One region of the Pseudomonas sp. F-14 TE3482 genome, then DNA from elsewhere that is predicted to be linked to it. Evidence: predicted binding sites of a transcription regulator. Region 1 holds the regulator's gene; each other region holds the start of a gene.
The links. The regulator sigma-54, encoded in region 1, starts transcription at its own class of promoters, with help from an activator protein. The targets are predictions, from matches to a motif close to ANTGGCATNNANNTTGCTNT.

Region 1 (7,702 bases):
ATGTGCCGGAAGGACTGGTCATTGCGTTGGTGTTGGCCGGGGCAGGGATGTCGCGGGTCAAGGCGTTCCTGATCGGTGCTGCATCAGGGTTGGTCGAGCCGGTCTTTGCATTGTTATGCGCCTGGCTGGTGAGCCTGGCCGAACTGCTGTTGCCTTTGGGGCTGGCACTGGCGGCCGGTGCGATGTTGCTGGTGGTGACTCACGAAGTCATCCCCGAATCGCGCCGCCATGGTCACGACAAACTGGCCAGCCTTGGGCTGCTGATCGGGTTTTGTCTGATGATGGTGATGGATACGGCGTTGGCTTAACAAAAGATCGCAGCCTTCGGGTGTCCGCAATCCCATGTAGGAGCTGCCAAAGGCTGCGATCTTTTGATGTTTATTCGCCTTCGTCGAAGTAGTTGTTGATCAGCTTCACCAGTGCATCCAGCGCTTCCTGCTCCTGTTCGCCTTCGGTAATCAGGTGGATTTTGGTGCCCTTGCCAGCGGCCAGCATCATCATGGCCATGATGCTTTTGCCATCGACCACGGATTCTGGCGTGCGTCCTACCCTGATCGTGCAATCCTTGAACTGACCGGCGACCCCAACGAATTTTGCAGACGCGCGGGCATGCAGGCCCAGCTTGTTGATGATTTCGATTTCCAGAGCAGGCATCGCGATGTGAATCCTTTAGCTGAGGTCGCGGTGGCGGACCTGGACGTTCTTCAGGGTTTTTTGCAGGACCTGACCCAGACGTTCGGTCAGGTAGACAGAGCGGTGATGCCCGCCAGTGCAGCCAATGGCAATGGTGACATAGGCGCGGTTGCTGGCGGCAAAGCGGGGTAGCCACTTGAGCAAGTACGAGGAAATGTCCTGGAACATCTCTTCGACGTCCGGCTGTGCCGCCAGGTACTCGGCCACCGGTTGATCAAGCCCGGACTGTGCCCGTAGCTCCGGCTTCCAGTAAGGGTTAGGCAGGCAGCGCACGTCGAACACCAGATCGGCGTCCACCGGCATGCCACGCTTGAACCCGAAAGATTCCACCAGGAACGCAGTGCCCGGTTCCGGTTGATTCAGCAGGCGCAGCTTGATGGTATCGCGTAGCTGATACAGGTTCAGATTGGTGGTATTGACCTTGAGGTCGGCCAGATCGGCAATAGGCCCCAGCAGATTGGTTTCATCCTGGATCGCCTCCGCCAGCGAACGATTGGCGCTGCTCAGCGGGTGACGACGGCGAGTTTCCGAAAAGCGTTTGAGCAAGGTTTCTTCGTCTGCGTCCAGGTACAGCACATCGCACTGGATATGTCGGCTGCGGACCTCTTCCAGCAATTCGGGGAACCGTGACAGGTGGCTTGGCAAGTTGCGTGCATCGATGGACACGGCCACCAGCGGTTGTGCCAGTTCGGTGTGAATCAGCGCGCGTTCGGCCAGTTCCGGCAGCAAGCCGGCAGGCAGGTTGTCGATGCAGTAGTAGCCGTTGTCCTCGAGCACATCGAGGGCGGTACTTTTACCTGAGCCGGAGCGGCCACTGACGATGATCAGGCGCATGATTAGTGACCGTTCTGCTCGTCCAGGACAACCTGATACAAGGCTTCGTTGCTCGGGGCGCTGCGCAATTTTTCACGCACTTCCTTGCGATCCAGCATGCTGGCAATCTGGCGCAGCAATTCCAGGTGTGCATCGGTGGCGGCTTCCGGGACCAGCAGCACAAACAGCAGGTCAACCGGGGCACCGTCGATGGCATCGAAATCGATAGGGGCTTCCAGGTGCAGCAGCGCGCTGATTGGCGAGGTGCAGCCTTTGAGCCGGCAGTGGGGGATGGCGATGCCGTTGCCGAAACCGGTAGAACCGAGTTTCTCACGGGCAATCAAGGCCTCGAAGACGTCCTGCATTTCCAGATCCGGCACTTCGCGATGGATGAGGTTGGCAATTTGCTCGAGGGCTTTCTTTTTACTGCCACCCGGCGCGTTCACTTGGGAACGGCCGGGGGTCAGGATGGTTTCTAGTCGGATCATGGATTGGGGGTGTTAACGACCGGTCGCGCCCTGGAGGAGGCTCTGGGTCTTTTCCTTATGCTTTTTAAGTTGGCGATCCAGCTTGTCGGTCAGCAGGTCGATGGCGGCATACATGTCCGTATGCTCGGCATTGGCGACCACTTCTCCGCCGGGAATATGCAGCGTGGCTTCGATCTTCTGCAGCAGTTTTTCGACGTTCATCGTGACTTGCACATTGGTGATCTTGTCGAAATGCCTCTCTAATCGGTCGAGTTTTTCGCCGATGTAGGTGCGCAGGGGTTCGGTCACTTCCAGTTGGTGTCCACTGATGTTGACTTGCATACAGCTTCTCCTTCGTTGCCAGTGCATAAAGCGGCAGGCAGAAATGCCTGCCACTGGAACGCTGTGGCCAGCCCGGCGGCTACATCAACCGCTTCCGTTCGCTGGAAGGCGCGATCCCCAGGGATTCGCGGTACTTGGCGACGGTGCGACGGGCTACCTGAATGCCTTGTGCCTCCAGTAAACCAGCGATCTTGCTGTCACTCAACGGCTTTTTCTGATTTTCCGCAGCAACCAGTTTTTTGATGATCGCGCGGATCGCCGTGGACGAGCATTCACCGCCTTCAGAGGTACTGACGTGGCTGGAAAAAAAGTATTTCAGTTCATAGATGCCCCGCGGGGTATGCATGAATTTTTGCGTGGTCACCCGTGAAATTGTCGATTCATGCATGCCGACTGCTTCGGCAATGTCATGCAGCACCAACGGCTTCATGGCTTCGTCACCGTATTCGAGAAAGCCGCGTTGATGCTCGACGATCTGGGTGGCGACTTTCATCAGGGTTTCATTGCGGCTTTGCAGGCTCTTGATGAACCAGCGAGCCTCCTGCAGCTGATTACGCATGAAGGTGTTGTCAGCGCTGGTATCGGCACGGCGCACGAAACCGGCATATTGGGCGTTGACCCGCAGGCGTGGCACCGATTCCTGGTTCAGCTCCACCAGCCAGCGCTCGTTGTCCTTGCGCACGATCACGTCGGGAACGACGTATTCGGCTTCGGTGGACTCGATTTGTGAACCGGGGCGTGGGTTGAGGCTCTGGACCAATTCGATGACCTGGCGCAGCTCATCTTCCTTGAGCTTCATGCGGCGCATCAGCTGGCTGTAGTCGCGGCTGCCGAGCAGGTCGATGTAATCGGTGACCAGGCGCTTGGCTTCGGCCAGCCAAGGGGTCTTGGCGGACAACTGGCGCAGTTGCAGCAGCAGGCATTCACCGAGGTTGCGGGCGCCGATGCCAGCGGGTTCGAATTGCTGGATGCGGTGCAGGACGGCTTCGATTTCGTCCAGTTCGATGTCCAGTTCCGGGTCGAACGCTTCGAGGATTTCCTCGAGGGTTTCGTCCAGGTAGCCCTGATTGTTGATGCAGTCGATCAGGGTCACGGCGATCAGGCGATCGGTGTCGGACATCGGTGCCAGGTTCAGTTGCCAGAGCAAATGGCTTTGCAGGCTTTCACCGACCGATGTGCGGGTGGTGAAGTCCCACTCGTCGTCATCGTTGCTCGGCAGGCTGCTGGCGCTGGTCTGGTAGACATCCTCCCAGGCTGTGTCGACGGGCAATTCGTTGGGGATGCGCTCGTTCCAGTCGCCTTCCTCAAGGTTGTCCACCGTCGGGGCGGTTTCCTGGTAGGAGGGTTCCTGAATGTCGGCGTTGGGTTTCTGTTCGGCGCTATCGGCCAAGGGGTCGGCGTTATCGAAGTCGTCGCCTTCTTCCTGGCGTTCGAGCATCGGATTGGACTCCAGAGCCTCCTGGATTTCCTGTTGCAGGTCCAGGGTCGACAATTGGAGCAGGCGGATGGCCTGTTGCAGCTGCGGTGTCATCGTCAGCTGCTGGCCCATTCTCAAGACTAGCGATGGTTTCATGGCAGGGGCTTAACACCTTATTCGCCGGCGCACATGCGCCATCCACTACAGGGCGCCGAAGCGCCAAACATAAGCAAATTATATGCCCGAAACTGAAGTGTTTGCCTAGAGCGCTGTAACAATAAAAAGTTATTGATTTTTTATTGAAGCGAGCGCTCCCTCGGCGACCCGGGCACCTCAGGTGCTTACAGGCGGAACTCGTGGCCCAGATACACTTCCTTGACCAGTTCATTGGCGAGGATGGTGGCGGAGTCACCTTCAGCAATCAGTTGGCCGTCGTTGACGATGTAGGCGGTTTCGCAGATATCCAGGGTCTCACGAACGTTGTGGTCCGTGATCAGCACGCCAATGCCTTTAGCCTTGAGGTGATGGATGATCTGCTTGATGTCGCCCACCGAAATCGGGTCCACACCGGCGAAGGGTTCGTCGAGGAGGATGAATTTCGGGTTGGTAGCCAGTGCCCGGGCGATTTCCACACGGCGGCGTTCACCACCGGACAGGCTCATGCCGAGATTGTCACGGATGTGATGGATGTGAAATTCCTGCAGCAGGCTTTCCAGCTCTTGGCGACGACCGGCCTTATCGAGTTCCTTGCGGGTCTCGAGGATGGCCATGATGTTGTCGGCCACCGACAGTTTGCGGAAGATCGACGCTTCTTGCGGAAGATAGCCGATGCCGGCCTTCGCGCGACCGTGCATCGGCTGGTGGCTGACGTCCAGGTCGTCGATCAGTACGCGGCCTTGATCGGCCTGTACCAGACCGACAATCATATAGAAACAGGTGGTTTTACCGGCGCCGTTAGGGCCAAGCAGGCCGACGATCTGACCGCTGTCGATGGACAGGCTGACGTCGCGCACGACCTGACGGCTCTTGTAGCTCTTGGCCAGATGCTGAGCTTTCAGAGTTGCCATTACTGGGCCTTTTGCTCGTCGGTTTTCTTCTTCGGCTGGATCACCATGTCGATGCGAGGGCGTGCCTCGGTGACCTTGTTACCCGTGGCGCGACCGGCGCTCGCAAGCTTTTTGACCGTGTCGTAGACGATTTTCTCGCCTTGGGTGACGTTGTTGTCCTTATCGATGACTTTGGCGCGATCGATCAGCACGACGCGGTTTTGCGAGGCGTGGTACTGGATAGTTACGCCGTAGCCCTGGACCGGCTTGGTATCGCCCGCCGTTTGCAGTTGCTCGAAGTAGGCAAGGTTGCCCACCGAAGTCACCACGTCGATGTCGCCGGTCGGGGTGCGGGTGATAGTTACGGTATTGCCGGTGACCTTCATCGAGCCCTGGGTGATGATCACATCGCCCTTATAGGTGGCAACGCCGTTCTTGTCGTCCAGTTGGGCATCGTCGGCCTGAATGCGGATAGGCTGCTCTTGATCGTTCGGCAGAGCCCAGGCGCTCACGCTTCCCAGTGCTGCGCCCAGACTGAGCAAAATAGGGAGAGTTTTAACGAGCCTCATACTGTCCTCTTACGTTCGATAGCAGGTGTATCCTGCTTTCTTTCAAGTACGCTTTCATTCCGTTGCCTGTCGATACACCGCCAGCGCCGTCGATTCTAACGGGTTGATCGGTCTGCGCATATTGCTGCTGCGGGAACACTGTCATACGGGTGGTGGTAATCAGGGTTTTACGGTTTTTTTCGTCGAAACGCGTGATACGTACCGAGTCAATCAGCTCGACCTGAGTGCCGTCCGGGTTGACTTCGCCGCGCTCGCTCTGGACGTGCCAGGGGAATTCGGTGCCACGGAACATGTTCAGGTCCGGATTGGTCAGCAACGTCACCTCGCTCGCTTTCACGTGTTCGACCTTGTCCGACGTCATCTCGTATTGCAGTTTGCCGTCGGGCAGGTACTGCACGCTGTGGGCGTTGATGGCGTAATAGTCGATCGCGGTTTCATCGACCTTCACCACCGGCTTGTCGAGGAAGCGTTCCGGGCTGATGTTCCAGTAGCCGACCGCTGCAAAAATCGCAGCGATGCAACCGAACACCAGGATGTTACGAATTTTCTTGCTCAGCATGATGGGCTCACAGGTACGCGGCGTTGGCCGCATCGAGGCGGCCCTGGGCGCGCAGGATCAATTCGCAGAATTCGCGAGCGGCCCCCTCGCCACCGCGGGCCTGGGTGATGCCGTGGGCGTGTTCGCGCACGAAACTGGCAGCGCTGGCCACCGCCATGCCAAGGCCTACGCGGCGAATCACCGGCAGGTCCGGCAGGTCGTCGCCCAGGTAGGCCACTTGTTCATAGCTCAGGTTGAGCTGGCCAAGAAGTTCGTCGAGCACCACCAGTTTGTCTTCGCGACCCTGATAAAGGTGCGCAATGCCGAGGTTCTTCGCGCGCCGTTCAACCACCGGGGTCTTGCGGCCACTGATGATAGCGGTCTGCACGCCCGCGGCCATCAACATCTTGATGCCCTGGCCGTCGAGGGTGTTGAACGTCTTGAATTCGCTACCGTCTTCGAGGAAGTACAGGCGCCCGTCGGTCAGCACGCCATCGACGTCGAACACCGCCAGTTTGATCTGTTTGCCGCGTTGCAGCAGGTCCGTGCTCATTACATTACTCCCGCACGCAGCAAATCGTGCATGTTCAAGGCGCCGACCGGACGGTCTTCGCTGTCGACCACTACCAGTGCGTTGATCTTGTGGTCTTCCATGATTTTCAGGGCCTCGGCGGCGAGCATCTCGGCGCGGGCGGTCTTGCCGTGGGCGGTCATCACTTCATCAATGGTCGTGCTGTGGATATCGATGGTGCGGTCCAGCGTGCGACGCAGGTCGCCGTCGGTGAAGATCCCGGCGAGTTTTCCATCCGTGCTCAGTACAACGGTCATGCCCAATCCCTTACGGGTCATTTCCATCAAGGCATCCTTGAGCAGCGTACCGCACATCACTTGCGGCAATTCGGTGCCGGCATGCATGACGTTTTCCACTTTCAGCAACAAGCGGCGGCCTAGAGCGCCGCCCGGGTGGGAAAAAGCGAAATCTTCGGCGGTAAAGCCGCGAGCTTCAAGCAAGGCAACGGCGAGAGCATCACCCATGACCAGTGCCGCGGTGGTCGACGAGGTAGGTGCCAGATTCAGCGGGCAGGCTTCGTGTTCGACGCTTACATTGAGATTGACTTCCGCTGCCTTGGCCAGCGGCGACTCGGGGTTACCGGTCAGGCTGATCATTTGAATGCCCTGGCGTTTGATCAGCGGCAGCAAGGTGACGATCTCGTTGGTGGAGCCGGAATTCGACAGCGCCAGAATGATGTCATCGCGGGTGATCATGCCCATGTCGCCATGGCTGGCTTCGGCCGGATGCACGAAGAAGGCTGTGGTGCCGGTGCTGGCCAGGGTGGCGGCAATCTTGTTGCCGATGTGCCCCGATTTGCCCATGCCGACCACGACCACGCGGCCTTTGCTGGCCAGAATCATCTCGCACGCACGTACGAAATCCGCATTGATATTGGGTAGCAAGCCTTGTACGGCTTCCAGTTCGAGGCGGATGGTACGTTGTGCGGATTGAATCAGGTCGCTGGATTGGTTCATGTCGGAAATCGAATAGCCTGATGAAAAGGCGGCGATTATAGCGGTAATGATCAAAACCCTCACGCTAGTTCGTCGCGGTTTGTCATTCCTTGTTACCGAATCCTCTCTAAATAGATGATTTCGGGCGGTCATGTTGCTGAACATGCCCGGCTTGGGCCTTGGGCGCTTGAGCTTTGCAGTGATATAGTTCGCCGCCAGTTCGGCCTGCCCGGGGAGGTATGTGCTTTCGCCAGAAAGCCAGGCGTCCGAGTGAGAGGCTGCATCGCAAGGAGTTTAGATGAGTGCCGATA
Region 2 (7,702 bases), 5.5 Mb from region 1:
GCACGCGGTACTCTTCACGCCAAGGGCTGAGGGTGTCAGCCGAGGCCAGGATTGAAGCGCGGACCCGACGCGCGTCCTGAGGATGAATCCGCGCGAACACCGCTTCGGCGTTGAGCAACAGCACGTCCGGCTCGAGTTCGTAGATATCGCGCATACCGTCGCTGGCGTAGATCACGCTGAAGCGCCCATCGAATTCCATCTTGAACTGGTAGATCCCGCCGGGCACATGGGCGCTGAGTTTCTTCAACAACAGGTCACGTGCCGCCAGGGCTTCGTGGACGCGCTTGCGCTCGGTGATGTCGATACAAATCGCCAGGTGCCCGACCCACAAGCCTTGCTCGTCGAGTACCGGGGTCGCCAGCATGTTCACCGTCAAGTGACTGCCGTCGTGGCGCACCAGCGTCCACTCACGGGCTTCGTGACCGCCCTCTTCCCCGCCTTCGACCAGCATCGCCTGACACGTCGGGATGGGCTTGCCATAGCGCGCGCTCAACTCGGCCGAGCGCGCTTCGAGTTCCCGGGGCAGATGCAGGCTTTCCAGGGTCATGTGGCCTATGACCTGCGCACTGCAATAGCCGAGCATTTGCTCTGCACCGGCGTTGAAGGTGCTAATCACCCCGCGCAAGTCGGTGGCGATGATCGCCACCTGAGTCGCGGCATCCAGCACACCGCGCAACTGGCCATGGGTGCCGCGCAACTCTTGCTCACGATCGTGAAGTTCCTGGGTCCGCTGCTCCACCATTTTCAACGCTCGCTGGCGCTGGCTGACCAACACATAGAGAAACACACTGAGCAGCAGGCTGAGCAAACCGCCGAGTACCACCAGGCTGGCCACCGAGGAATGGTTGGCTTTCAGGAACGCGGCGCTGGGACGCATGTCCACTTGATAGTCATGGTCGGCCAGACGTAGCAAACGTGTGGAGGACAAGTCACTGGCCCCCGCCGTGTTGGTCGACTCATACAACACTTCATGCTGATCATCGGTGGACAAGTCGAGGATACGCACCGAGAGAGAGTCATGATTCTCTTCCGGCAGCCCGTCCGCCAACAACTGACGCATGCTGATCACCGCCATGACATAACCGGCGGGCGCAGCATTGGGGAGGTTCTGATGGATGACCGGAGCCACTAGCAACACGCCCCGCGAATAGGCGGGCTCGATGCCTACCAGATGCAACGGTTGCGACACGGCCATACGGCCATTGCGATCGGCGCGTTCCAGGGTCGAACGGCGCAGGGGCTGGGCCAGCAAGTCGTAACCCAGCGGCGTAGGCAGTCGGCTCTGGGTTTGGGTGTAGAGCACCGGTACATACTCGTCCCGCTCTACGGCAGGTTGCAACTGGCCGTCGGCGGCAAGTTCGCGAAAGGTGAAGCCGCTCAAGCCTTCTTCTCGCACCTCGCGTTCAAGCAGAGGACGTTCGGCGCGGGAAACCCGGGGGGCCCAGGAGTAAGCCTGGGTGCGACGCAAAAGAGGTTTGGCGTAACCGTCGAATTCCTCGCGGGACACCGATTCGGAATTGACGAAGAACCGACGCAGGCCGTCAAGGCGCTGCTCCTGATCTTCGAAACGTTCTTCGATACGGCTGTAACGTTCACTGGCGAGCAGCTGGAAACGTTGCCGCAATTGCTGATGAAACTGATTGAACGTCGCCCAGGCCAGCAATCCCGTGAGAACCCCGCCGACAAGCAATGCCAACAGTGCGACCAGCCAGGCCGAAACATCTTCGCGGATAAAACCCAGGATCTTGGGGCGCACGGCGTGCAGCGACATAGATACAACTCAAAACGCCAGGTGCCGGAAAAGCCCATTGGCCATGCGTTGAGTTATAGCTATTAGCCACTAATTTGACCAGCACTGAAAGAACCCAAGAGCCTTTAAAAATCAAGGCTCTGGATCCAATCAGGCTCAAGTGTCAGCGAGCAGTGATCTTCCACGCACGGTGGATCTTGCCATTACGGGCGAAATCCGGATCGATGGTCTGGGCGGTGATTTCTTCAACGGCATAACGCTCGGTGAGGTTTTCCTCGAGCTGGAACTTGCGGAAGTTGTTGGAGAAGTACAACACCCCGCCCGGCGCCAGACGTGCCATCGCCAAGTCGATCAACTGCACCTGATCACGCTGCACGTCGAAGATCCCTTCCATGCGCTTGGAGTTGGAGAAGGTCGGCGGGTCGATGAAGATCAGGTCGTACTCGTCACGGCAGGCATCGAGCCAGGCCATCACATCGCCCTGTTCCAGACGGTTCTTGTCGGAAAAACCGTTCAGCGACAGGTTGCGACGCGCCCAATCCAGATAGGTTTTCGACAGGTCGACGCTGGTGGTGCTGCGCGCACCGCCCTTGGCTGCATGAACGCTGGCGGTCGCGGTGTAGCAATACAGGTTGAGGAAGCGCTTGCCGGCCGCCTCTTTCTGGATTCGCATGCGCATCGGCCGGTGGTCGAGGAACAGCCCGGTGTCGAGGTAGTCGGTGAGGTTCACCAGCAGCTTCACGCCGCCTTCGTTGACCTCATTGAACTTGCCCTGTGCGCTCTGGCGTTCGTACTGCTTGGTGCCGCTCTGACGCTCGCGACGTTTGACCACCACGCGGTTCTTGTCGATGTTCAGCGCCTGCGGGATCGCCGCCAGGGCATCGAACATCCGTGCCGAGGCTTTTTCCGGATCGATGGATTTCGGTGCAGCGTATTCCTGAACGTGGACCCAGTCGTGATACAGGTCGATGGCCATGGAATATTCCGGCATGTCGGCATCGTAGACGCGGTAGCAGTCGATACCTTCACGCTTGACCCACTTACCGAGGGCCTTGAGGTTTTTTTGCAGACGGTTGGCAAACATTTGCCCGCCTTCGCTCAAGCGCGGTTGCTCGATCACCACCGGGGCCGGCTTGATCGGGTTGCCGTTCTTGTTGTACTTCTCGTACTTGCCCGGCGCTTCGATGTTCGATGGAGCGTCGGATTCGGCCTGTTCGCGCTCGATCTGGCGCTGTTCCGGAGTGCGACGCTCGCCAGTGACGAACTGGTCCGGCGTGACCTTGATCAGCAGCAATTTGCACGGCAGGGCGCCGTTCCAGAACGAATACTGTTTGTGGCTGCGGATGCCCATGCGCTTGCCCAGGTCCGGGGCGCCGGTGAACACCGCCGCTTCCCAGTTCAAGCAGGCCTGACGCAGACGTTCGCCGAGGTTCTGGTAGAGGTAGAGCAGGCTCGCCTCATCGCCCAGACGCTCGCCGTACGGAGGGTTGCAGATCACCAGGCCTTTCTGGTTCTGGTCCGGGCGCGGCTCGAACGTCGCGACTTCGCCCTGGTAGATTTTGATCCACTCACTCAGGCCGGCACGTTCGACGTTATTGCGGCCCGGTTGAATCAGGCGTGGGTCAGCTTCGTAACCGCGAATCCACAGCGGTGGCTTGGCCAGACCGGCTGCGGCGCGTTCGGTGGCTTCTTCGTGGAGCTTTTTCCACAGCGCCGGCACGTGACCGAGCCAGGCGGTGAAACCCCACTGCTCACGACGCAGGTTCGGCGCCATGTCGGCGGCGATCATCGCGGCTTCGACCAGGAACGTACCGACACCGCACATCGGGTCAGCCAGTGCGCCACCATCGGCGGCAATCCGTGGCCAGCCGGAACGGATCAGAATCGCCGCCGCGAGGTTTTCCTTCAGCGGCGCAGCGCCCTGCTGCAAGCGGTAACCACGCTGGTGCAAGCTATGGCCGGAAAGGTCGAGAGACAAAATCGCTTCGCCACGGTCCAGGCGCAAGTGAATGCGCAGGTCCGGGTTGAGCTTGTCGATGGACGGACGATCGCCTTGGGGAGTGCGCAGTTTATCGACGATCGCATCCTTGACCTTCAAAGCGCCGAAGTGCGTGTTATCGATGCCCGAACCGTGACCGCTGAATTCGACGGCCAGGGTGCCATCGTTGAGCATGTGGTCTTGCCACTCGATATCCAGCACACCGTGGTAGAGGTCTTCGGCGTCCTTCATTGGGAAGCGCTTGAGCACCAGCAGCACACGGTTCGCCAGACGCGACCACAGGCACAGGCGATAGGCGGTTTCCATGGTGGCCATGCCGCGCACAGCCGAGGTGTGCTCACGTGCTTCCTCAAGGCCAAGCCCGACGGCTTCCTCGATGAGCAGGCCTTCAAGGCCTTTGGGGCAAGTGAGGAAGAGTTCGAAACGATCGGACATGGTAATTCCAGAGCCTTTAGCTAAGTGAACCGGCAACGCATTGCCGATCCGGTTTTCAATCAGGCGCTTTTCTAACAGAGCGCCCGCGTGGCACGAAGGTGTGCCGTCCCCACCCTGACTGCTCGGGTTAAAAGAGCTTAGATGCCAGGGCAGATAAAAAAGTTGATGCAACAAAATGTCATAAGTCGACCCTTCGTCGAATAGTCCCCAAGTGAACGGGTGTCATTCTCGTTAAAGGCCTCAACCCTCTCATCCCGCGCAGGGCCGATCATACCGGGGTTTGGCCAATAAACACGGGACAAATATCGTGTTACTTATGGCCATAGCATCTTTATGGTTACGTTCTTATGACAAAACGATCATTCCCTCGATGTGACGCATTGGTTAGAACTCAACTCAGGTTGACGTCGCAACGGCGTCAACACCTTGGCTCGCGACGCCGGCAGCGAGCCGCCAACGGCAGGAATTTTCTGCCTGACCTCGATTGAGGTCGACGCGATAAATACAGTCAACAAGTGAGGGAAACACCCTATGAGAAGACTTAAGCGTGATCCGTTGGAAAGAGCATTTTTGCGCGGATATCAATATGGCGTTGGTGGTAAATCCCGTGAGCTTTGCCCTTTTACTCTACCGTCGGTACGCCAAGCCTGGATCAATGGCTGGCGAGAAGGACGCGGCGACAACTGGGACGGTATGACCGGCACTGCGGGAATCCACAGACTCAACGAACTTCACGCCGTCGGCTAATACAGGGCACACACTCCGACACGACAATCTGATTACGTAATGACTTAACCACGCACGTCCCATCCGGACGGCGGGCTTCGGCCCAGGGGCTCCTTCGAGGAGCCCTTTTTTATGCCTGTAAATATTGCGTTGGTGATGTCGCTTTTGTGGCGAGGGAGCTTGCTCCCTCGCCACAGTTAATCCTCATCGCCGCATATGAATCTTCAGCGCAGCGCAGCGATGGCATCCACCGATTCACGAATCAGCGCCGGGCCTTTATAGATAAAGCCAGAGTAAATCTGCACCAAACTCGCACCCGCGGCAATTTTCTCAGCCGCGTGCTTGCCTTCAGTGATGCCGCCCACGGCAATGATCGGCAAACGACCGGCCAGTTCCGCCGCCAGCACCTTCACCGTGTGAGTGCTCTTGTCGCGAACCGGTGCGCCGGATAACCCGCCCGCCTCGTCACCATGTTCCATACCTTCGACACCGACGCGGCTCAGGGTGGTGTTGGTGGCAATCACCGCGTCCATCCCGGTTTCGATCAACGCTTGAGCGACTTGAACGGTTTCTTCATCAGTCATGTCCGGCGCGATCTTGATCGCCAACGGAACATGCTTGCCGTGACGCAGGGCCAGTTCCGCCCGGCGGGTAGCCAGGTCGGCGAGCAATTGCTTGAGCGAATCACCGAATTGCAGGCTGCGCAGGCCCGGGGTGTTCGGTGAACTGACGTTGACTGTCACGTAGCTGGCGTGGGCATAAACCTTGTCCAGGCAGATCAGGTAGTCATCGACCGCACGTTCAACCGGCGTATCGAAATTTTTGCCGATGTTGATGCCCAGCACGCCCTTGTACTTGGCCGCCGCCACACGAGCGAGCAAGTGATCGACGCCGAGGTTGTTGAAGCCCATGCGGTTGATGATCGCCTCGGCGTCCGGCAAGCGGAAAATCCGTGGTTTCGGGTTACCCGGTTGCGGTCGCGGAGTGATGGTACCGATTTCAACGAAACCGAAACCCAATTGGGCAAAACCATCGATCGCCGCGCCGTTCTTGTCCAGACCGGCCGCCAAACCCACCGGGTTCGGGAACTCCAGGCCCATGACCGTCACCGGCAGTTTCGCCGGTGCCTTGCACAGCAAGCCGTTAAGGCCCAAACGCCCGCCCGCGCCGATCAGGTCCAGGGACAGATCGTGGGAGGTTTCCGGGGAAAGTTTGAACAGCAGCTGACGGGCCAGGGTGTACATGGGCAGGCTTGACTCGGTTGGCGATGAGAGGCGGCGATTATAGCCGCGCATCGGGTCCACAGGCGAGGCGCGCAACAAAATCAGCCAGCGATGGCATATGCCTTGCACCAATCACAGGCATCAGCACTCATGCCAACGGCGGGATGGGTGGAAGGACAATGGCGTCGTCACCCGGCTTTGCCCACGCAAAGGCCTTGGGACGACGCTTTTTTTTGGAAGGTGCGAAATCGATGAACGAACCATCAGCCGGCCCACTGGCCTGGGTCAACGGCAGCGATGCCCCGGAAAAGACTGAAATAAACCTCGGCTTCATGGCCCTGAGCGACTGCGCCTCAGTGGTGGTCGCCGCCACTCAGGGCTTCGCCCAACCCTACGGTCTGACCCTGAACCTCAAGCGCCAGTCGTCCTGGGCCAACCTGCGGGACAAACTGGTCAGCGGCGAACTCGACGCCGCCCACAGCCTCTACGGCCTGATTTACGCCGTGCACCTGGGCATCGGCGGCGTAGCCTCCACCGACATGGCCGTGCTCATGGGCCTGAACCAGAACGGTCAGAGCATCAACCTCTCCCACGGCTTGCAGGCCCTGGATGTGACCAGTCCTGAAGCACTGGACCGGCACGTGCACCAAAGTCGCCCAAAACTGACCTTCGCCCAGACATTTCCTACGGGCACCCATGCCATGTGGCTGTATTACTGGCTCGCGAGTCAGGGCATTCATCCGTTGCAGGATGTCGACAGCGTGGTGGTGCCGCCGCCGCAAATGGTCGCGCACCTACAAGCCGGGCGCATCGACGGTTTCTGCGTCGGCGAGCCGTGGGCGGCCAGTGCGGTGCAGCAGAATCTCGGGTTTACCATGGCCACCACCCAGACAATCTGGCCCGATCACCCGGAAAAAGTCCTCGGCTGCACCCGCACCTTTGTCGAGCAATACCCCAACACCGCACGGGCATTGGTGATGGCGATCCTCGAAGCCAGCCGATTCATCGAAGCCAGCCACGAAAATCGCCGCAGCACCGCGCAACTGTTGAGTGCGCCTGAGTATCTGGATGCACCGCTCGACTGCATCGAACCACGGTTGCTCGGTGACTACGCCGACGGCCTGGGTAATCGCTGGCAAGACCCGCACGCCATGCGTTTTCACGGTGGTGGCGAGGTCAATTTTCCGTATTTGTCCGACGGTATGTGGTTCATGACCCAGTTCCGTCGCTGGGGCTTGTTGCGTGACGACCCGGATTACCTCGGCGTGGCCCGTCAGGTCCAGCAACTAGACTTATACCGTGAGGCCGCCACCGCTGTCGGTGTGTCCGCCCGGAGCCAGGAAATGCGCAACAGTCAATTGATCGACGGCAAAATCTGGGACGGCTCAGACCCGGCCGGCTATGCCCGCAGCTTCACGCTGCACGCCATGAGCGACAGCGCTCCCCTTCTCGCCAGCCGCTGACAGGAGCCTACGAATATGTTGCGTATCCTGCTGATCAATGACACTGCGAAAAAAGTCGGGCGCCTGAAGGCGGCTCTGACCGAAGCCGGGTTCGAGGTCATCGACG
Region 3 (7,702 bases), 2.0 Mb from region 1:
CACGGTCTTGCCCGAACCGGTGGGGCCGGTCACCAGGATCATTCCCTGTGGCTGTTTGAGCGCGGCCATGTACAGGTCTTTCTGGTCGGGCTCGTAGCCGAGGGCATCGATGCCCATTTGGGCACTGGACGGGTCGAGGATCCGGATTACCACTTTCTCGCCCCACAAGGTCGGCAGAGTGTTGACCCGGAAATCGATGGACTTGCTTTTGGACAGGCGCATCTTGATTCGCCCGTCCTGGGGTTTGCGCCGCTCGGAGATATCGAGACTGGCCATGACCTTCAGCCGCGAGGCAATGCGGTTGGCCAGTTGTGTCGGCGGCCTGGCGACCTCCCGCAGCATGCCATCGGTGCGCATGCGTACGCGGTAGATTTTTTCATAGGGCTCGAAATGCAGGTCGGAAGAACCGCTCTTGATCGCGTCGAGCAACATCTTGTGGACGAAGCGCACCACCGGCGCATCATCGGCATCTTGCCCTACGATAGAGTCCTGTTTCTGGTCATCGACCGACTCGATGTCCAGCCCGTCGAGGTCGACATCGGCCATGTCTTCCAGGCCGGTGGAGTGGTTGTCGAAGAATTTTTCGATAGCGTCGCTGAGCTTGTCTTCCTCCACCAGAATGGCTTCGGTGCTCAGCCCGGTGCTGAACTGGATGTCGTTGATGGCTTGATGATTGGTCGGGTCGGAAATCCCCACGAACAGCTTGTTACCACGCCGCCAGAGGGGCAGGGCGTGGTGCTGGCGGATCAGCTTCTCACTGACCAGCCCTCGGGGTTGGGTGTCCTTGTCCAGGCAGTTGAGGTCCAGCAGGGCCATGCCGAAATGCTCCGAAGCGACCTCGGCGACCTGCCAGCTTTTCAGCAGTTTGTTTTGCACCAGATAGCTGACCAGCGAAATTCGATTGCGTTGGGCTTGTTGATACGCCTGTTGCGCACTTTGGTCAGTGATCAGCTCGGCCAGTACCAATTGCTTGGCCAGACCGCTAAGGGCGATGTCATTCATTGGAATACCGGACGCAGACAGTGAATGACTTATAGCCTAGTCAAGCAGTGGAACCAAACCAGCCGGGGTGAGGTGACAAAAAGTGTCAGATAGTGCGGATCCTTGGAGTAGGAAAGGTCTTTGCCGCGATCTCGCGCCCAGCAGGCAGAGGCGCGCGCGACTTGGCATGACCTGTGCTGTGCCTTGTTCAGATCATGAGATTTCGACTCATGCATGGAGCCTGTCTATGAAAAATCAAAAAGGTTTTACTCTGATCGAGCTGCTGATCGTGGTGGCGATCATCGGGATTCTGGCGACGTTTGCGTTGCCGCAGTATTCGAAGTACCAGGCGCGGGCGAAGGTAACTGCTGCTCTTGCAGAAATATCGGCACTGAAGGTGCCTTTCGAAGACATTATCAACCAAGGTACTAATCCGACCCTCGCTCTGATCGGCGGTACGGCGACCACAGGTAATTGCACAATTACAGCATCGGGTACCGCCGCTGACGGCGCAGGTACTATCGGCTGCACGATCCTCAACGCTCCTGGGCCGGTGCTCAGCAAAACCATCACGCTTACACGCACCCTTACCGGTGGCTGGACATGCGCCACCACAGCTGAACAGGAATATGCGCCTAAAGGCTGCACCGGTGCTGCCGCTGCTGGCTGATCCATTGTCATCCTGCCAATGCCCCGCGTTTCACGACGCGGGGCATTTTTTTTGCTCGTCATTTGTGGGCCAATTCAATAATCAAGAAAATCCCCGACAATTCATGGCCTTAGGCCTGCGTTAAAACCCGCAAGTTGCATGTAGATAATTTCGCAGTCATGCAATTTGCATGATTCCGGAAATTGCCATTATGGTTAACCTATTGATTTAAAAGGTTTTATTTTTTGTGTCGCTGTTGGCACAGCGTTCGCACTATCTCCTGTAACCCTGCTGACAAGACACGCAGCAGACTTTCCAGAAATACAGGAGTTACTCGTATGAAGAAGTTCGCTATCGCTGCCGCTACTGCTACCGCGTTGACCCTGACCATGGCCAACGCTGCATTTGCACAGACCACCCAAGCGACTCAGGCACCCATGATGCTGGCCGCCGGTGAAGTCACTGAAGCGAAAGAGGATGTTTCCGATACCTGGATCACAACCAAAGTCAAAGCAGACCTGGTCACCGAAAAAGGCATCCCAGGCACCGACATCAAAGTCGAAACCAACAAAGGCGTTGTTTCCCTGTCTTCGATGACCGTTCTGACAGACGCTCAGAAAACCACCGCCGTGGCTATCGCCAAGAAAATCAAAGGCGTCAAAGCGGTGTCCGCTGACGGCCTGAAATCCGAGTAAGACAAGGCTTCTCGCCTGGACCGGGAGAAGGAGCGGTAGACGGGCCGAGTCATACGTCTGCCGCAACTTGAGAGTTCATGCGAAGGCCACAAGGATGTGGCCATTACAGGCCCTGGCATTCGTGTCGGGGCCTGTTCTATTGCGGGCTACGCAAAACAACTGTGGGAGCGGGCTTGCTCGCGAATGCGGTGTGCCGGTCAACATTGATGCCGACTGACACACCGCATTCGCGAGCAAGCCCGCTCCCACATTGGTTTGTGGTGGATTTAATTCCCACGCTTGCTGGTGATTCGAACCAACCGGTTGCCTTCAAAGCGCAGGTACTGGTACATCCCGCTGTTGGGCCCGTAGGTCCATTCCTCGACCTGAAACTCTTCCCGCCGATTGGCGCTGCGCTTGTAGCCCAGCAAGTCGCGGGCAACGGGCTCTCCGCATTTTTGTAGCACTTCGCTGGACCTGTCCCCGACGCTGATCAATTGACTGCCACAACGCAAGGTCTCGGCCGCCGCTGTCTGGCCGGCAACCAGCAACAGAGCCAGGCTCAGAAGCCAATGTGCGCCCATCATTCGGCATCCAGATGCATGGGCGTGATAACGCGGCCATCGCTCTCTGCCTCGCCAAGGCTGGCGTCGATGAAGTACACGCGGTCATCGGCCAATTGCCCCTTGTCCACCAGATAATCCTTGATGCTGCTGGCCCGTTCTTGCCCCAGTTGACGCAACAGCACCTCGCTGGAACTCCAGAACGCGATCACGCCTTCCCGCATTTTTTTGCTGCGTTCTTCCTTGCCCAGATCCTTCCAATCGGCGGGCGGCTGGGTCTTGAGGCGTGTGCGGTAGATCCCTTCAAGCAGCGGGCCTTTCTCGTTGTCCGGTACGTCCAGCAACGAGGCTTGGGCCGGTACTTTGTCACCGCGACGCTGGAGCATTTTGTAGTAGTTGTACTGGTATTCCCGCTCCAGGCGTTGCTCGGCAATCAGCGGGCCATCGCTGCTCTTGGCGGCGGTGCCTTCGATTTCCAGGCGCAGGGCCGGACGCTCCTTGAGCGCTTGGGACAGTTTGACCAGCGCCGCTTCGGCATCTTTGCTCAGGTCACTTGAGCCCGGTGCGAACGCCACGCTGCCCAAGTCTTCCGAACCACCGCCGCTGACCAGGCCGCCAATCATTTTGAATGGCGCTGCGGCCGCTTTCACGATCAGGTTGCGCAGGGTCTGCCAGATAATCGGCATGACACTGAACTGCGGGTTATTCAGGTCGCCGCTCACTGGCAGTTCGATGGAAATCTTGCCGTCGACATCCTTGAGCAAGGCAATCGCCAGCTTCAGCGGCAGGCTCACGGCATCTGGACTGTCGACCTTTTCACCCAGTTGCAACTGCTCGACCACCACTTTGTTTTCAGCCAGGAGCTGGCCGTTGGTGATCTTGTAGTGCAGGTCGAGATTGAGCCGGCCTTTGCGGATACGGTAACCGGCGAACTTGCCGGAGTAGGGCGTCAGGGTGGTCAGTTCCACCCGTTTGAAACTGGTGGCGATGTCCAGGCTGGCCATCGGGTCGAACGGATTGACCGAGCCCTTGATGGTCACCGGTGCATAGCGGTCGACCTTGCCTTTGATGTCGACGCTGGCCGGTTTTGCCTGGCGGCTGTCGATGGTGCCGATCTTCCCGTTGAGCTGTTGAACGGCGGTGGCGAAGTTCGGAGTCAGGCTGAAGTCGGCGAAGTTTGCCGAACCGTCATTGATGGCAATGCCGCCAATGTGGATACCCAACGGTTTTTCTTTTCCGGCTGCCGGTTTGGCCGCAGTGGTGGTTGTGGCGCCGGAGTCGGCCGGTTGCGGGATCAACAGGTCATCGACGTTGGTGGTGCGATCATCGTTGATCATGAAGCGTGCATAAGGCTGGAACAGGTTGACCTTGTCGATCGACAGGCTGTCGCCATGTTGATAATTCAGGCCTTCGAGCACCAACTGTTGCCACTTGAGGAAGTCGCGGGTTTTCAGAGTGTCGAGGGTATGCAGCTGATCGACCTGGGCTTTGCCTGTGACGCTGAACGCCAGCGGTTCGGTGCTTTTCAGGTCGACCGCCAGATCACTGCCCAGCATGCCGCTGCGCAGTTCGAGACGAATGAACGGGTTGATGTAGGACTGTGCGACGCGCAGGTCGATGTCCTTCGTCTGCACGTTCAGTTTGGCGCTGATCGGGGCCAGATTGACCACGCCGTCCGCTGTGATCTTGCCTTGCTTGCCCACGCCGGTGTCGAGCTTGAGGTTGAAAGGTGAGCCATTGAGGCTGTCGAAATTTTGCAGGTCCAGGTTCAGCGGACCCACCTCCAGCGCGACCTCCGGTTGTGCCTTGCGGTCGGCCAGATGTACCTGATAGTCACGTAGCTGCACGTCTTTGAGCAGCACCTGCCAAGGCTTGCTCGGCGCGGTCGGTTCAGGCTTCGGCGAATCGGCTGCTGCCGGCGTGCTGGCTGGCTCGGCATTGGCTTTGTTGGCCGCTTTGGATGGCTGACTGGCGAACAGTTTTTGCCAGTCCAGTTGCCCGTCGGCTTCGAGGGCGGCCCAGGTTTCCAGTTTTTTGCTGCGGATCTTGCCGACCACCACTTGCTGTTTGGCCAGGTCTACGGTGGTTTCGCTGATGTCCAGTCGCTCGAGCTTCGCCAGCGGTCGACCGACCGGAGTCTTGATAGCGAAAGGCGCGACGCTGACGGCAACGTTGCTCAGCAGCAGTTCGGTTTCTTTGGCCAGGTTGAGTTTGTAATCGGTGCTGAGGCTGACCACGCCGTCTTCGAGTGCAAGTGGCACAGCATCACGCACATAGGGCCAGAAGGATTTCATCTTGCCGTCGGTGATTTTCAGCTTACCTTCGGAGGCGATCGGGATCAGGCTGAAATTACCGGTCCAGTCGATCTGTCCACCTGCCGGGCCGACGGCGACCAACGTCATGTCGGCGCTGTCTTCGGGCAGGGTGCTGAGGTTTTTCAGTTCGAAATCGAGTTTATCGTAGAGGAACTCGATGGGTTCGCTGGGCCGTGCATCCTCGAAATGCAAGGAGCCGCCGGCCAGTTTGATCCTCTCCACGCGCAGCGGGAATGGTTTGGCGTCCGGATCGACCGGGGTCGGTTCGCTGGCGGGGATTTTGAACAGGACGAGCAGGTTGAGTTTGCCGTCCTTGCCGAAAAGGATTTCGGTCTTGGGTTTGTCCAGTTCGATATCGGACAAGTGCAGCGCCTTGGTCCAGAGGCTATCGATCTGCAGGTTAGCGTACAGACGTTCGAAGCCCACCTGTTCCTTGCCCGGCTCGCCGATGACCAGGCCCCAAAGGGTGACTTCAAGGCTGAAGGGGTTGAGTTCGATCCGCTGAATCGTCGCAGGTGTCGTGGCGTAGTTGGCCAATTGTTGGTTGGCGATTCGCAACGCGATGCCCGGCAAAATCAGAAACCCCAGCAGGCTATAAAGAGCCAGGGCAGTCAACAAGGCGCCGATAGCGCGAATCAATCCTTTGGGCATGTGCGGCTTCATCTGTCGGAATCTGAGTGCCTTGGAGTATGGCATGCGTTTGCGGTTCCGAAGCAACCAAGCTTTATAGGATTTATCTGATTATCGGTGCGAATTTTCAGAGCTGCAGAATCAGCGTTTTCAATGGCGGCTGCTGATCCATCGACGGAAAATCGCTGCCCGGTGTCAGCGCTGTCCACTCGCGCACCGGGCGCCCGGCCTTCTCTGCGCAGCGCAAAACCTGCTCGCGCCAATCGTCCATGCTGACCTTCGCCAGGTTGTTGCAGCAGATCAGTACGCCATTGTCGGCGGTGGTCAGCAGCGCCGGTTTGAGCAGGCTTTGGTAGTCGCGCAACAGGTCGACCGTGCCGAACGCACTCTTGGCCCAGGCCGGAGGATCAAGCAACACCAAATCGTACTGACGCGGTTCCAGACGTTGATAGCTCGGCAGTTTCTGGCCGCGACGCTGGCTGATCGGCAGACCGGCCAATTGACGAATCGCGGGGAAATAATCTGACTGGATGAATTCCATCGTCGGCAATTGCGGGTTGAGCAAGCCGTTCTCACGACCGACCGCCAGATTGCCTTCGGCAAAGTCCAGGTTACACACCTCGCTTGCACCACCCGCCGCGGCGCTGAGGCCGACGCCACAGGTGTAGGCAAACAGGTTCAGCATACTTTTGTTTTTGCTGTGCGCCTTGACCCAGCCGCGAGCGTTGCGCAGATCGAGAAACAGCAACGGGTCCTGGCCGGCGTGGCGCCCGCGCACCCGGTAGTTCAGTCCCCATTCGTGGCCGATCAAATCTTGCAGGGCGGCTTCGTCGGCGCGGTAGACGGTGTCTTCGCGGTCGATGCGCGAGTTACCACGGGAACGGTCGTTGTAGACCAGCAGGGTGTCGAGGCCCAACTGCTGATTGACGATCTCGTGCAGTTGCAGAAGAGCGTCACGCTCCAGCGCCTGATGAAAACTCTGCACCAACAGTTGCGGACCGTAGCGGTCGATGGTCAGGCCGCCGGCGCCTTCCTGGCTGCCGTGGAACAGGCGATAGCAATCGGTGCCTTGCTGATGCAACTCGGCAAGCAGGTCCTGACGATGATCGAGGGCGGCGCGCAGCGCCTGATTCAAGGAAGACATGCTGGGCGCCTTGCAGGAGGGAGTTGGGCGCGGGAGTTTAACAGCTATGGGCTTTGAGTTTTGTGGGCAAATGTGAGGGATGTGGTGGCTGCGAGGCCGTCTTCGCGGGCAAGCCCGCTCCCACACTGGATGTGTGACGTTCAAAAATCCAATGTGGGAGCGGGCTTGCTCGCGAAGCTTTTAAGCTCTTTCGCTCGCAGTGCTACGCCTTGGCCTCCGCCGATGCACAACACGAGTTCATTGGTTCAGCCGCTGATCGATCAGCCCTTGCACCACGCTCGGGTCGGCGAGGGTCGAGGTGTCACCCAGGCTGTCCAGTTCGTTGCAGGCGATCTTGCGCAGAATTCGTCGCATGATCTTGCCCGAGCGGGTTTTCGGCAGGGCCGGGGCCCACTGGATCAAGTCCGGTTTGGCGAAGCTGCCGATTTCCTTGCTGACATGCGCCAGTAACTGTTTCTTCAATTCGTCGTTGGGTTCGGTGCCATTCATGGGCGTGACAAAGGCATAAATGCCCTGGCCTTTGACGTCGTGGGGGTAACCGACCACGGCGGCCTCGGCGATGCTGTCGTGCAGCACCAGCGCGCTTTCCACTTCGGCTGTGCCGATGCGGTGCCCGGAGACGTTGATCACGTCGTCGATGCGGCCGGTGATCCAGTAATCGCCGTCCTCATCGCGACGTGCGCCGTCGCCGGTGAAGTAATAGCCGGGGTAGGGCTTGAAGTAGGTTTCGATCATCCGTTTCGGGT

Region 2: the regulator sigma-54 is predicted to act here: its motif matches at 6,244-6,263, upstream of AB7M26_RS25620 (CmpA/NrtA family ABC transporter substrate-binding protein).
Region 3: the regulator sigma-54 is predicted to act here: its motif matches at 1,163-1,182, upstream of AB7M26_RS09890 (pilin).

What each region holds. Positions count from the first base shown of each region.
Region 1 is NZ_JBRJII010000001.1:217,272-224,973, reverse strand. Features, by position in the region: gene AB7M26_RS01055 (ZIP family metal transporter) at 1-308, shown strand, start outside; gene AB7M26_RS01050 (HPr family phosphocarrier protein) at 379-654, opposite strand; gene rapZ (RNase adapter RapZ) at 670-1,527, opposite strand; gene ptsN (PTS IIA-like nitrogen regulatory protein PtsN) at 1,530-1,994, opposite strand; gene hpf (ribosome hibernation-promoting factor, HPF/YfiA family) at 2,007-2,315, opposite strand; gene AB7M26_RS01030 (RNA polymerase factor sigma-54) at 2,395-3,888, opposite strand; gene lptB (LPS export ABC transporter ATP-binding protein) at 4,074-4,799, opposite strand; gene lptA (lipopolysaccharide transport periplasmic protein LptA) at 4,799-5,347, opposite strand; gene lptC (LPS export ABC transporter periplasmic protein LptC) at 5,334-5,906, opposite strand; gene AB7M26_RS01010 (KdsC family phosphatase) at 5,914-6,438, opposite strand; gene AB7M26_RS01005 (KpsF/GutQ family sugar-phosphate isomerase) at 6,438-7,412, opposite strand; gene AB7M26_RS01000 (ATP-binding cassette domain-containing protein) at 7,690-7,702, shown strand, end outside.
Region 2 is NZ_JBRJII010000001.1:5,675,004-5,682,705, forward strand. Features, by position in the region: gene AB7M26_RS25600 (sensor domain-containing diguanylate cyclase) at 1-1,771, opposite strand, end outside; gene rlmKL (bifunctional 23S rRNA (guanine(2069)-N(7))-methyltransferase RlmK/23S rRNA (guanine(2445)-N(2))-methyltransferase RlmL) at 1,914-4,184, opposite strand; gene rmf (ribosome modulation factor) at 4,716-4,931, shown strand; gene AB7M26_RS25615 (quinone-dependent dihydroorotate dehydrogenase) at 5,135-6,154, opposite strand; gene AB7M26_RS25620 (CmpA/NrtA family ABC transporter substrate-binding protein) at 6,385-7,596, shown strand; gene AB7M26_RS25625 (ANTAR domain-containing response regulator) at 7,612-7,702, shown strand, end outside.
Region 3 is NZ_JBRJII010000001.1:2,185,714-2,193,415, forward strand. Features, by position in the region: gene pilB (type IV-A pilus assembly ATPase PilB) at 1-1,002, opposite strand, end outside; gene AB7M26_RS09890 (pilin) at 1,229-1,651, shown strand; gene AB7M26_RS09895 (BON domain-containing protein) at 1,969-2,325, shown strand; gene AB7M26_RS09900 (DUF2845 domain-containing protein) at 2,592-2,888, opposite strand; gene AB7M26_RS09905 (DUF748 domain-containing protein) at 2,888-5,878, opposite strand; gene AB7M26_RS09910 (class I SAM-dependent rRNA methyltransferase) at 5,940-6,956, opposite strand; gene acs (acetate--CoA ligase) at 7,194-7,702, opposite strand, start outside.